DNA from 3 places in the Megasphaera sp. ASD88 genome. Region 2 is predicted to be linked to each of the others. Evidence: riboswitches for the same ligand, from Rfam matches in the RefSeq annotation. Region 2 holds a riboswitch; each other region holds the start of a gene.

Region 1 (4,138 bases), on a different contig from region 2:
AGGAGGGCATGATACTGCGCCGCCGGGCCCAGGAGCTCGTCGACCTGGCCGAAAAGACGGCGAAGGAAGTGTCGCGGCAGGACGAGGTCATTTCCGGCGAAATCGCCATCGGCTGCGGCGAGACGAAGAATCTGGAGCCTATGGCCAAGGTCATGGCGGCCTTTCAGCAGGCCTATGGAGAGGTGCAGTTTACCTTGTATACGGGCATTGCCGACGACGTGAAGGAGCGCATCGAGCAGGGAACCCTCGATTTCGGACTACTCATTGAGCCCGTAGACGTGAGCAAGTACAGCTACCTGCGCATGCCTCTCAAGGACCGCTGGACCGTGCTGATGCGGCAGGATCATCCCATGGCGGCGAAGGAGGCCGTCGAGCCGCAGGATCTGGCCGGGCAGCGCCTCATCATGCCGGCCCGCTTGTCCGTAAAAAATCAGGTCGAAGCCTGGCTGGGGCGATGGCAGTCCGACGTGCGCCTGGCCGTGTACATGAATCTGTCGGCATACAACAAGATGGTCCTGACGGACAACGGCGTCGGCCTGGCCTTGGGGCTGGACTTCGACACGGTCTTGCCGGGCTTGTGCATGCGCCCTATGAAGCCGTTCATCGAAAACGGCAGCTACATGGTCTGGAAAAAGAACCAGTTCTTGTCGCCGCTGCTGGAACGGTTCATCGAGTTTACGGAAGTATATCTGCAGGAGCACTATGGAGCGCAGCGCGGTGAATAGGGCACCGGCGTCTGGACAAAGGCGTTTCACCGGGCGGGCTTTGCTTTTGCCGTCGTCTTACTTGTTTTTTCCATTCCATCGTAGTATGATATATATGTAAAAAATACATAATATATTTACATTAATATATTTAGTCTTTGAGGCAAGGTGAGAAAGGGAAATCCTTTCAGAGTCCTGACCGGCGGTGATAGTCCGCAACCTCCTGAGGGAGCTGACCCGGCGAAATTCCGGGACCGACAGTATAGTCTGGATGAGAAAAGACTTCGGGCGTGGCACAGGTGTGTTTGCCGTGCCGTTCTCAAGTGCGAAAAGGCTGGATGTATTCCGGCCTTTTTTTGATTTGCCGCAAGATAGAAGGGCAGGTAATGGATATGGAAAAGAAATATTATTTGGGATTTGACGCCGGGACGCAGAGCGTAAAGGTCGCCGTGTACAGCGAGGACATGGAATGCGTAGCTATGGATACGGCTAAGACGACGCTGTATTATCCTCATCCCGGCTGGGTGCAGATGGACGTAGATGAATATTACCGCCTCATCAAGCAGTGCATGGCGTCGTGCAGCCGCCAGCTGGAAGAAAAGGGGATTTCCCCGGCGGCGGTGCGGGCTATCATGGGCGACGGCATCATCTGCGGCATCGCCGGCATCGACGCCGAAGGAAACGCCGTGACGCCGTACGTCAATTATCTGGACAGCCGCACGGCCGACGACGTAGAAGGGCTGAAGGCCTTGAAGCTGGATATCTGGGCGGCCGAAACGGGCAACGCCGAGCCGAACGTCATGTTCCCGGCCATGTTTGCCCGCTGGTTCATGAAGCATATTCCGGCCTTTAAGGAAAAGGGCGTCAAGTTCGTCCACAACTGCCCGTACGTCCTCATGCATCTGGCCGGATTGCAGGGAGAAGACGCCTTTATCGACTGGGGCGCTATGTCCGGCTGGGGCCTGGGTTACAACGTCGTGACCAAGGAGTGGTCCGATGAGCAGCTGCGCATCCTGGGCATCGACAAGAAATACATGCCGCGCATCGTCAAGCCCTGGGACATTATTGGCCGTCTCTGCGAAGCCGACGCCCTGGAAACGGGCTTTCCCGCCGGCATTCCCATCTGCGCCGGCGCCGGCGATACGATGGAATCCATGATGGGCAGCGGCATTCTGGAAGCGGGCAAGGCCGTCGACGTAGCCGGCACGTGCGCTATGTTCTGCGCCGCTACGGACGGCATCATCCCCGAATTGTCCGTACCGGGAAGCGGCCTCATCTTCAATTCGGGCACCTTGCCGGGGACGTATTTCTATTGGGGCATGGTGCGGACCGGCGGCCTGGCCCTGCGCTGGTTTAAGGACTCTGTCTGCCGCCGCGAAGACGACGAATACTACGCCGAGCTGGATAAGTTAGCGGAACGCCATCCAGCGGGCTGCGACGGGGCGATGTTCATTCCCTACCTGACGGGCGGCAACGGCGATTTCCCCCATGTGCGCGGTACCTTCACGGGCCTGACCCTCGACTCGGACCAGGGGGCGATGTGGCGCTGCGTCCTCGAAGGCATCGGCTACGATTACATGGAGGTCACCGACCGGTACCGGGCGGCAGGCATCGACTTGACGACGCTGACCATTACGGAAGGGGGCAGCCGCGACGATTTGTGGAACCAGATCAAGGCTGACATGCTGGACACGCAGGTATCAACGCTGCGCGTCGCCGGCGGCGCCGTGCCGACGAACTGCATTGTAGCGGCCTATGGAGCCGGCGACATTGCCGACCTCAAGCAGGCCCTCCAGCGGCAGCTCGCTGTCCACAAGACCTTTGGGCCGAACAAGGACAACACGGCCATGTACCGGCGGCAATACGAACAAAGACGCCGTATCTTGCAGGCCTTAAACGTCGGCGAAGGGCAAAAAAATGAATTGTGAAAAATTACATAATCTGGTATGACCAACGTTCATAATATAACGTAGTAAACGGCGCTTTTGGTATCGAATGATGAAATAAAAGTATTGGACATGGTTTATGTATTAAAAAAACGTATACATAATATGCAGTTTTTTGGAAAAATCGCGTTTTTTCGGTAGATTTTTTTGGAAAACGTGATATACTATGAGTGTAAGCAGTGAAACTTATTTTAATATCGCGCGTGAGTTTTCGAAAGAGAATCGTGAAAAAAATCACGCGAAATAAGGAGGAGTTTAACATGTTTTGTAAAAAGGTAATGGTTATTGGCGCAGGCACCATGGGTTCCGGTATCGCTCAGGTATTTGCTGTTAACGGTTGCGAAGTCGTTTTGAATGATATTAAAGACGAATTCATCGCCGGCGGCAAAGCTAAAATTGATAAAGCCTTAACGAAATTGGTCAGCAAGGAAAAAATGACGCAGGAAGAAAAAGACGCCGTAATGGGCCGCATTTCCGGTTTCGTTACCCGCACGGCCGACAACATGAAAGACATCGACCTCGTTGTTGAAGCTGCTATCGAAGATCTGAAAATCAAATCGGCTATCTTCAAAGAATTAGACGAACTCTGCCCGGAACACACGATCCTGGCCAGCAACACGTCCTCTTTGTCCATCACGCAGATCGGCGCAGCTACAAAACGTCCGGACAAAGTTATCGGCATGCACTTCTTCAACCCGGCTCCGGTCATGAAATTGATCGAACTCATCAACGGCATCGCTACTTCTGAAGATACGTTCGCAAAAATCAAAGAAGTATCCGAAGAAATCGGCAAATCCCCGGTTAAAGTTGCAGACTTCCCGGGCTTCGTAGGCAACCGCGTCGTTATCCCCATGATCAACGAAGCTATCCAGGCTTTGATGGAAGGCGTAGCATCCAAAGAAGATATCGACTCCGTATGCAAACTGGGCTTCAACCATCCGATGGGCCCCTTGGCTTTGAGCGACTTGATCGGCAACGACGTTGTCCTTCACATCATGGAAGTTCTCTATGAAGGCTTCGGCGATCCGAAATATCGTCCGTGCCCGCTCCTCAAAACGTACGTCAACGCTGGTTACCTCGGCCGCAAGACGGGCAAAGGCTTCTACGACTACACGAAATAATAGGCGAGCAGTACAAACACAACTCTATAAGCAAGCAATGTAAACTCAAGCGATTTATATTTGTCAGGCAGTGGGCGTGAGTATTCACGCCCCTTGTTTGCACGTCCTACGTGTGAATATATTATTTTGGGAGGGTTCTAATTATGGACTACAAAAACATTCTTTACTCGGCAGAAAACGGTATTGCAACGATTACGATCAATCGTCCGAAAGCTCTGAACGCCCTGAACACGGAAACGGTTTCGGAATTAAGAGACCTCGTCGGCAAAATCGCCGCTGATTCCGAAATTAAAGTCGTCGTTATCACGGGTTCCGGCAGCAAATCCTTCGTAGCCGGCGCAGATATCGTTGAAATGTCCACGAAGAA
Region 2 (4,138 bases):
AATTTTCCGCTTTGCTGGAGTGCTTTTTTTGCAGCCATTTCCAAGCCGCCGCAGCAAGGAACCTCCATGCGGACAATGGTGACATCTTTGATATCATTTTGTTTGATGATTTCAGTCAATTTTTCGGAATAGTCAATGCTGTCCAGCTTAGGGCAGCCGACAATCGTAATTTTATTGCGAATGAAATCTTCATGGAACCGAGCGTAGGCATAGGCTGTGCAGTCCGCTGCGATGAGCAGATGGGCTCCGTCGAAATAGTCTGCTTTGACCGGCACGAGTTTGATTTGTACGGGCCATTGGCGCAGCTGCGATTGTGCGACTGCCGGCGTGTTGGGAAGTTCGGCTGCAGCCGTCTGAAGAGACATGGCTGCCTGTCCGGGGCAGCCGTGAGAAAGTACGCGGGACTGGCTGCCGGGACATCCGCCAGTATGTTTCAGACCATTGGCTTTCATATTAGCCTTTACGGCGGCTTCGTCATAGGGAGCGGCTTCGCGCTCTACAAAGGTAATGGCGTTCGTCGGGCAGTGGGGCAGGCAGTCGCCTAGTCCGTCACAGTAATCGTCGCGCATGAGGCGGGCTTTTCCGTCTACCATGGCGATGGCCCCTTCGTGGCAGGCTGCTGCGCAGGCACCGCAGCCATTGCATTTTTCTTCATCAATTTGAATAATTCTTCTAATCATAATGTATTCCTCCAGTGGTTTTATATACGTAAATAGCATGGGCATGTAGTGTGCTGCCTTATGGTGAAAGTATACTATACAGGGCAGGAAAAATCTGTTGTTTTTGCAACGAGGTGAATGAAATTGCAATATTTTTTACCAGTCATTCAACATTCTGAGTTGTTTGCTCACATCGGGACAGAAGATATTGGCAAACTACTGGATGCGATGGACATATATAAAAAGAAATACAAAAAAGGGAATTTTATTTTCTATGCAGGAGATACAATTGAGCAAATCGGCATTGTCTTATCCGGCACGGTGCACATCCTGCAGGAAGATTACTGGGGCAACCGCAACATCTTGTCCCAAGTTCGCCCCGGCAGTTTATTTGGCGAAGCCTTTGCGTGTCTTCCTGATGTAAAGTCGACAGTAGATGTTGCCGCCTTAGACGATACGGAAGTTATGTTCATCAACGTAAACAGCATTATTCATGCCGGCCAGGTCTTAACGAAAGCGCAGGAACGTGTGGCTTTGAATCTTCTGGCTATCATGGCACGGCGCAATATGCAGCTTACGCAGAAAATACGGTATATGTCACAACGGTCGACGCGGCAGAAGCTCATGTTCTATTTGTCGGAAGAAGCGCTGCGGCAGGAATCTTCGTCGTTTACACTGCCCTTTAACCGACAGCAGCTGGCCGATTTTCTCTCTGTCGACCGGAGCGCCATGTCGGCAGAGCTGAGCCGGATGAAAAAAGATGGGCTGATTGACTATTACAAAGATAAGTTTATTTTGAAAGAACCGCAGGTATAAGCCAAAAAGAGCAGCAGCAGACTTCTAATGGTTATTCAGAATCTGCATGCTGCTCTTTTTCTTAGATAATTACGCTGTATCAGCGCAGGTGGGGAAGAATATGTCCCATCTTATGCTTTTTCGTTTCCAAATAGAATTCGTCGAATTCCTGGGGTTTCATTTCAATCGGCACGCGTTCTACGATTTCTACGCCGAAGCCTTCAAGGCCGTAGATTTTTTCCGGGTTGTTCGTCAGCAGGCGCAGTTCTTTGGCTCCCAAATCCTGCAGAATCTGAGCGCCGATCCAATATTCGCGCAGGTCTGGCGCAAAGCCCAGCTTTTCATTGGCTTCTACGGTGTCATAGCCCTGTTCCTGAAGGACGTAGGCCTTCAGCTTGTTGATGAGGCCGATGCCCCGGCCTTCCTGGCGCATGTAGAGGAGAATGCCCCGGCCTTCGGCGTTGATCTGGGTCATGGCAGCGGCCAGCTGTTCGCCGCAGTCGCAGCGGCACGAGCCGAATACGTCGCCGGTCAGGCATTCGGAGTGGACGCGGCAGAGCAGGTTTTTACCGTCGCCGATGTCGCCTTTGACGAGGGCGACGTGGTGTTCGCCCGTCAGGTCGTTGACGTAGCCGTAAATTTTGAATTCGCCGAATTTCGTCGGCATCTTAGCGACGGCTTCGCGGACGACGTGCTTGTCGTGACGGCGGCAGTAGTTCTGCAGGTCGTGAATAGTGATGAATTTTAAATTGTACTTGTCGGCCAATTCCCACAGCTGCGGCGTCTGCATCATCGTGCCGTCGTCGGCCATGATTTCGCAGCACAGGCCGACTTGCTTCAGGCCGGCGAGGCGCATGAGGTCGACCGTCGCTTCCGTATGGCCGTTGCGGGCCAGGACTCCGCCGCGCTTGGCGATTAAGGGGAAGTTATGGCCGGGACGGCGGAAGTCTTCGGGACGGGCCGTTTCTTCCGTGCATTTGCGGGCCGTCAGAGCCCGTTCTACGGCGGAAATGCCCGTCGTCGTATCGACATGGTCGATGGAGACGGTGAAGGCCGTTTCGTGATTGTCCGTATTGTCGCTTACCATCGGCGGCAAACCGAGCTTGCGGGCGTATTCGATGCTCATGGGCATGCAGATGAGGCCCTTGCCGTGCGTTGCCATAAAGTTCATGTTTTCTGTCGTGCAGTACTGGGCGGCGCAGATAAAGTCGCCTTCATTTTCTCTATCCGGGTCGTCGGTGACGATGATGATGTGCCCGGCTTGCAATTCTTCGATTGCTTCTTCTACGGTATTGAATTTTCTGTTTTCCTTTGCCACAATAAAACCTCCTGAATATGATAAAGCCCTGACGGTCTGTCCAGCAGCGTCAGGGCTTTTTGGTCAACACAACACAAGCTGCGCGGCGGCAGCTCCATCGTATCTTCTTCCATCCAGACTATACTGTCGGTTTTGGAATCGCACCAAATCACGAGCACATGGCTCCTACGCCGTAGCGTTCGCGGACTATACCGCCGATCGGGAATTTCACCCTGCCCTGAAGATATATGACTACATGAATCATTATACACAGAATGGCTATCCTTGGCAAGAGCCGCCGCAGCCGGCCGGGCTGGGACAGGCCTATTCCATGTCGAATATTTTGCCCGGATTGAGGATATTGTTGGGGTCCAGGGCCTTTTTGATGGCTTTCATCATGGCCAGCTCGTCGGGATTGGTAAATTCTTCCATCAAGTGCTTGCGCTTAAAGCCGATGCCGTGCTCGCCCGATAAGCGGCCGCCGTGGGCGTAGATGAAGGCGTACAGCTCCTGCTGGTTTTGTTCGACCCGGCGGGCCCAGTCTTCGTAGGGCGTATCGTCGGGCTTTAAGATGTTGAGATGGATGTTGCCGTCGCCGGCGTGGCTGGCAATGCGGGTGATCAGGCCGTATTTGCCGGCCAGGCGGAGAATTTCCGCCAGCAGGAGCGGTTCCTGGTCGACGGGGACGACGACGTCTTCTTTGCTGACGATGAGACTTTCGGCGCGGACTGCCTCGGCAAAGGCCTTGCGGGCCTGCCAGATTTTATTGTGGTCGGCGACGAGGACCGACGACGCGCCGTGCTGCGTGCAGAGCTCGTCTAAGGCGACGGCCTTGTCGTCCAGGTCGTCGTCATTGATGCCTTCGACTTCGACGATGAGGTAATTTCCCGAATCACTGCCCTGCAGCTTTTCATGGAGATATTTTTCTACCGATCGGATCGTAATATTGTCCATGTATTCGACGCAGGTCGGGACGATGCCTTGCTTTAAAATGGCTCCGACGGTGCCGATGGCTTGTTCCGGCGAATCGAAAACAGCCAGCAGATCGAGGGCGTATTTTGGCTTCGGCAGGAGCTTGACTGTCGCCTTGGTGATGATGCCCAGCGTGCCTTCCGAGCCAATGACCAGCTGCTCGAGGCAGTAGCCTGTCGATTGCTTCTGCAGGCGTGCGCCGAGCTGGACGATGCGGCCCGTCGGATTGACGATTTCCACGTCGTATACCTGATGGCGCGTCGTACCGTATTTGACGGCCCGGTTGCCTCCGGCGTTGGTGGCGATATTGCCGCCGATAAAGCAGGAGTCGCCGCTGCAGGGGTCGCCGGCGTAGAACAGACCCTTGGCTTCGGCTGCGTCCTGCAGGTCCGACGTGCGGACGCCCGGCTCTACG
Region 3 (4,138 bases), on a different contig from region 2:
TTCACTACTAATTTGGCAGGTCGGAAAAACTGTGCTGCCCGCTGCCGGACTCTTTCGCCGTGCCGGCAGGATTTCTCCCTTCCGCATGGAATTATGTATATAAGAAACGGAAAAAGGGGGCATTACTATGGCAGACGAAAAGAAGGAATATACGGCGGCAGACGGCCGGGATATCCTGATCATTCCGCCGTCGGCACCGCTGGATACGGCAGAAGACGAAGATCCGGAAACGCCCTACCTGGCTTCGGATATGTACCGGCGCATCGTCGCGCTCATCAACAATTTTGAATCGGACATGCCCGACGACATGCAGGCCGGCGGCCGCCTCGTATCGGCCGGCAACATTACCTTCAGCATTCAGGACGTAGGCTTTTGGGACCCGAACATGATCGTCTTCTACGGCGAACTATCTGACGGCTCTCATGTCGAATTGGTTCAGCACTTGTCTCAGCTGAACCTGCTTCTCGTCGCCGTCAAGCGGACCGACGATACGGATAAGCCGCGGCGGATTATCGGCTTTACGACGAAAGACGAGCCTGATACGGAGCCTGCGGCAGAATAACTGCATACGGCGTATAAAAGAGGCTGGTGCGCGAAGAAATTCTTCGGCATCAGCCTCTTGCGTTTTCTTACAGTTCTTTTATGAGGTTGACCATTTCGATAGCCGCTGTCGCTACGTCGAAGCCCTTGTTGCCCGCTTTCGTGCCGGCCCGTTCGATAGCCTGTTCGATATTTTCCGTCGTAATGACGCCGAACATGATAGGCACGCCTGTCTTCAGGGACGCCTGAGCAATGCCCTTGGCTGCTTCATTGCAGACCAGGTCGTAGTGGCTCGTCGCGCCGCGGATGACTGCGCCGAGGCAGATAACGGCGTCGTATTTGCCCGATTCGGCCATTTTCTGGGCGATGAGGGGAATTTCAAAGGAGCCGGGAACCCAGGCCGTCGTGATGTCGTCGTCGCTTACGCCGTGACGATGGAGGGCGTCGTATGCGCCGCCGAGGAGCTTGCTGCAGATAAATTCGTTGAAACGCGCTACGACGATACCAAACTTAGAACCAGAACCAATTAATTGACCTTCTTTAATGTGTGCCATAGTAGAACACTCTCCTATTCTGAAATAGTATTTTAAAATCCATTTTCCAACAGCGTTTCCATTGTGATGCCGGAACGTTTGCCCGTATGGGCTGTTGTAAAGCTATGGACATATTTCCCAATTACGTCGGTTTCCAAATTGACGACGGCGCCGGGATGCTTGTCGATGAGCGTCGTATTGGCCATCGTATGGGGAATGATGGAAACGGAAAATTGGCTGTTGCCTACGGAAACGACGGTCAGGCTGATGCCGTCGATAGCGATAGAACCTTTTTCGACGATGAACGGCTCCATGTCCTTGGGAATGGAAATCGTAATGACCCGGGCGATGCCGTCGGCGGCGATGCGGGCAATATGGCCGACGCCGTCGATATGACCGCTGACAATGTGGCCGCCCAGCCTGCCGCCGACCTGCATAGCCCGTTCCAGGTTGACCTTAGAGCCGCTCTTGATATCGCTCAGGGACGAACGGCGCATCGTTTCGTGCATGACGTCGGCCGTGAAGGACGAATCCGTCATGGAGGTCACCGTCAGGCAGACGCCGTTGACGGCGATGCTGTCTCCGAGCTGCGTCCCTTCCAGTACCTTACGGGCCTGAATCGTCAGCTTTATCGAGTCGGGACGGCGGTCCATCTGGCCGACGGTGCCCAGTTCCTCAATGATGCCAGTGAACATAAGCTCCCTCCCTGTTCGCATTATACGCTGTAATCAAAATATTGCCGTCGTGCAGCTCGACCGAATCGTAAGCCAGGGGCAGGCATTCGTCGAGGGAATCGACGCCGTGGCCGCCGACTGACGACAGGGCCTGTTCGCCGCCGATGACTTTGTCGCCGATAAAGGCGTATATCTTATCGACGAGCTTGTGGTCGAAGAAGGTCCCCTGAATCTTGCTGCCCCCTTCGACGAGGATGCTCTGCAGGCCCTGCTTGTACAGCAAGTCCAGAGCAGCCGGCAAATCGATGTGACGATCCTTGTTCAGCGGAGCCAGCAGGACGGTGACGCCCATGTTTTTCAATTCTCTCATTTTTTCTACCGGGCAGAGGGACGTCGTCACGACGATGGTCGGCGACGTCTTATCCGTCAGGACGAGGGAATTGAGGGGAATGTGGCCCTGCGAATCCATGATGATGCGCACCGGCTGGTGAGGCTCGTCATGGGCTTCGCGGCGGATGCGGCAGGTCAGCAGCGGATTGTCAAGCTTGACCGTATTGATGCCGACGAGGATGCCGTCGTAGATAGAGCGCAGGTAGTGGCCGTAATTGCGGGCCCATTGATTTGTAATCCACTGGGATTTTCCCGTCCGCGAGGCGATGCAGCCGTCGAGGCTCTGCGCTATTTTGACGGCGATAAACGGCTTCTGCACCATCATATTTTTAATGAATACTTCGTTCAGCTGAGCGGCTTCCTTGGAAAGCAGCCCGATTTCGACAGGTATGCCGGCCTGCCGGAGGATGGCCGCTCCCTTTCCCGCTACGAGGGGGTTGGGGTCCAGCATGGCGATGACGACCTTGCCGACTCCCTTTTCCACGAGCGTGCGGGCGCAGGGCGGCGTCCGCCCGTAATGCGCGCAGGGTTCCAGCGTAACGTATACCGTCGCGCCCTTCGCCTTGTCGCCGGCTTCGCGCAGGGCCCATACTTCCGCATGGGGCGTGCCGGCCTGGCGATGATAGCCCGTGCCGACGATTTCGCCGTCTTTTACGATGACGCAGCCGACGGCCGGATTCGGCGTTGTATACCCTAAAGCCAGCTTTGCCAGCTCCAGGGCTTTTCTCATATAATCTACCGGTTCCAAATCTGTCATTCCTTTCCTGATAGATTTTATTATAAAAAATAAAAAGGCTACGGGTATGGAAACCCAATAGCCTTTTGCGCACAACAAAAATAAACGAAATGTCGTCTTTTCCCATCCAGACTATACTGTCGGTACCGAAATCGCATCGGTTCAGCCCCGCTTACGCCAGGCTAGCGGACTATACCGCCGGTCAGGAATTGAAAGCTGCCCTTTCTCACCTTGCCCCAAAGACTATTATTCATATCCACCTATGATTTTAGCACATAAGGGATAGAAATACAAGTACAGACTTCTTACCGCAGCGCGGCGATGGCTGCAGCCCGGTCTGCCGCTCCAAATACGGCGCTGCCGGCGACGAGGAAGGTAGCGCCGGCTTCCTTGACGGACTGTACTGTATCGGCGTTGACGCCGCCGTCTACTTCTACGACGGCTTCCGTGTTGCCGACGGAATCGAGCAGCGCCCTGGCTTCGCGGATTTTATCCGGCGAATAGGGAATGAATTTCTGACCGCCGAAGCCGGGATTGACGCTCATGATGAGGATCATATCGAGCTGCGCCGCCACGCAGGATAAAGACGATACAGGCGTAGCCGGATTCAAGGCGACACCGCAGTTCATGCCGGCGCTGCGGATATGCTGCAGCGTGCTGTCCAGGTGAGGACACGCTTCCTGATGGACTGTAACGTACTGCACGCCGGCTTTTGCCAGGCCGTCTACGTATACGTCGGGATGTTCGACCATCAAATGGGCGTCGAAGGGAATGGAAACGTGCTTCCGCAAGGCGGCGATGATCGGCACGCCGAACGTCAGGTTCGGCACGAAATGGCCGTCCATCATATCGAGATGGATGCAGTCTGCTCCCTTTGATTCTACGTCTTTAATTTCTTCAGCCAGCCGGGAAAAATCGGCGGACAAAATAGAAGGACAAATGTGTATCATACCTATCGGTTCCTTTCGAGAATAGAATTGACGATTTTGCAGTACGTTTCATACCGTTCTTTCTGTATCTTGCCTTCGGCAACGGCATCCTTTACGGGGCAGTCTGGCTCCGACAAGTGGAGGCACGACGAAAAGCGGCAGCGTCCGCCGTAAGGCGTCATGTCGGGAAATAAGGCGAAGACTTCCCCTTTGTCGAGGTGCTCGAATTCCAGTGAGCTGAATCCCGGCGTATCGATGACATACGTATCGCCTTCCAGCTGCATGATTTCCGAGTGCCTCGTCGTATGGCGGCCCCGTTTTATTTTTTCGCTGACC

The links. Region 2 has a riboswitch for FMN ahead of CJ260_RS03430 (bifunctional 3,4-dihydroxy-2-butanone-4-phosphate synthase/GTP cyclohydrolase II). Riboswitches for the same ligand answer to the same signal wherever they lie in the genome.
Region 1: another riboswitch for FMN. It lies ahead of CJ260_RS06785 (FGGY-family carbohydrate kinase); the one in region 2 lies ahead of CJ260_RS03430 (bifunctional 3,4-dihydroxy-2-butanone-4-phosphate synthase/GTP cyclohydrolase II).
Region 3: another riboswitch for FMN. It lies ahead of ribD (bifunctional diaminohydroxyphosphoribosylaminopyrimidine deaminase/5-amino-6-(5-phosphoribosylamino)uracil reductase RibD); the one in region 2 lies ahead of CJ260_RS03430 (bifunctional 3,4-dihydroxy-2-butanone-4-phosphate synthase/GTP cyclohydrolase II).

What each region holds. Positions count from the first base shown of each region.
Region 1 covers NZ_NQXW01000010.1:6,146-10,283, reverse strand. Annotated here, with positions in the region: gene CJ260_RS06790 (LysR family transcriptional regulator) at 1-725, shown strand, start outside; FMN riboswitch at 855-991, shown strand; gene CJ260_RS06785 (FGGY-family carbohydrate kinase) at 1,091-2,632, shown strand; gene CJ260_RS06780 (3-hydroxybutyryl-CoA dehydrogenase) at 2,911-3,771, shown strand; gene CJ260_RS06775 (short-chain-enoyl-CoA hydratase) at 3,915-4,138, shown strand, end outside.
Region 2 covers NZ_NQXW01000003.1:99,652-103,789, forward strand. Annotated here, with positions in the region: gene CJ260_RS03420 (ATP-binding protein) at 1-680, opposite strand, end outside; gene CJ260_RS03425 (Crp/Fnr family transcriptional regulator) at 888-1,475, shown strand; gene CJ260_RS03430 (bifunctional 3,4-dihydroxy-2-butanone-4-phosphate synthase/GTP cyclohydrolase II) at 1,555-2,772, opposite strand; FMN riboswitch at 2,870-3,001, opposite strand; partial or broken gene CJ260_RS03435 (FAD-binding oxidoreductase) at 3,076-4,138, opposite strand, start outside.
Region 3 covers NZ_NQXW01000001.1:232,602-236,739, reverse strand. Annotated here, with positions in the region: gene CJ260_RS01270 (DUF6173 family protein) at 128-562, shown strand; gene ribE (6,7-dimethyl-8-ribityllumazine synthase) at 630-1,094, opposite strand; gene CJ260_RS01260 (riboflavin synthase) at 1,127-1,768, opposite strand; gene ribD (bifunctional diaminohydroxyphosphoribosylaminopyrimidine deaminase/5-amino-6-(5-phosphoribosylamino)uracil reductase RibD) at 1,749-2,885, opposite strand; FMN riboswitch at 2,985-3,121, opposite strand; gene rpe (ribulose-phosphate 3-epimerase) at 3,179-3,823, opposite strand; gene rsgA (ribosome small subunit-dependent GTPase A) at 3,826-4,138, opposite strand, start outside.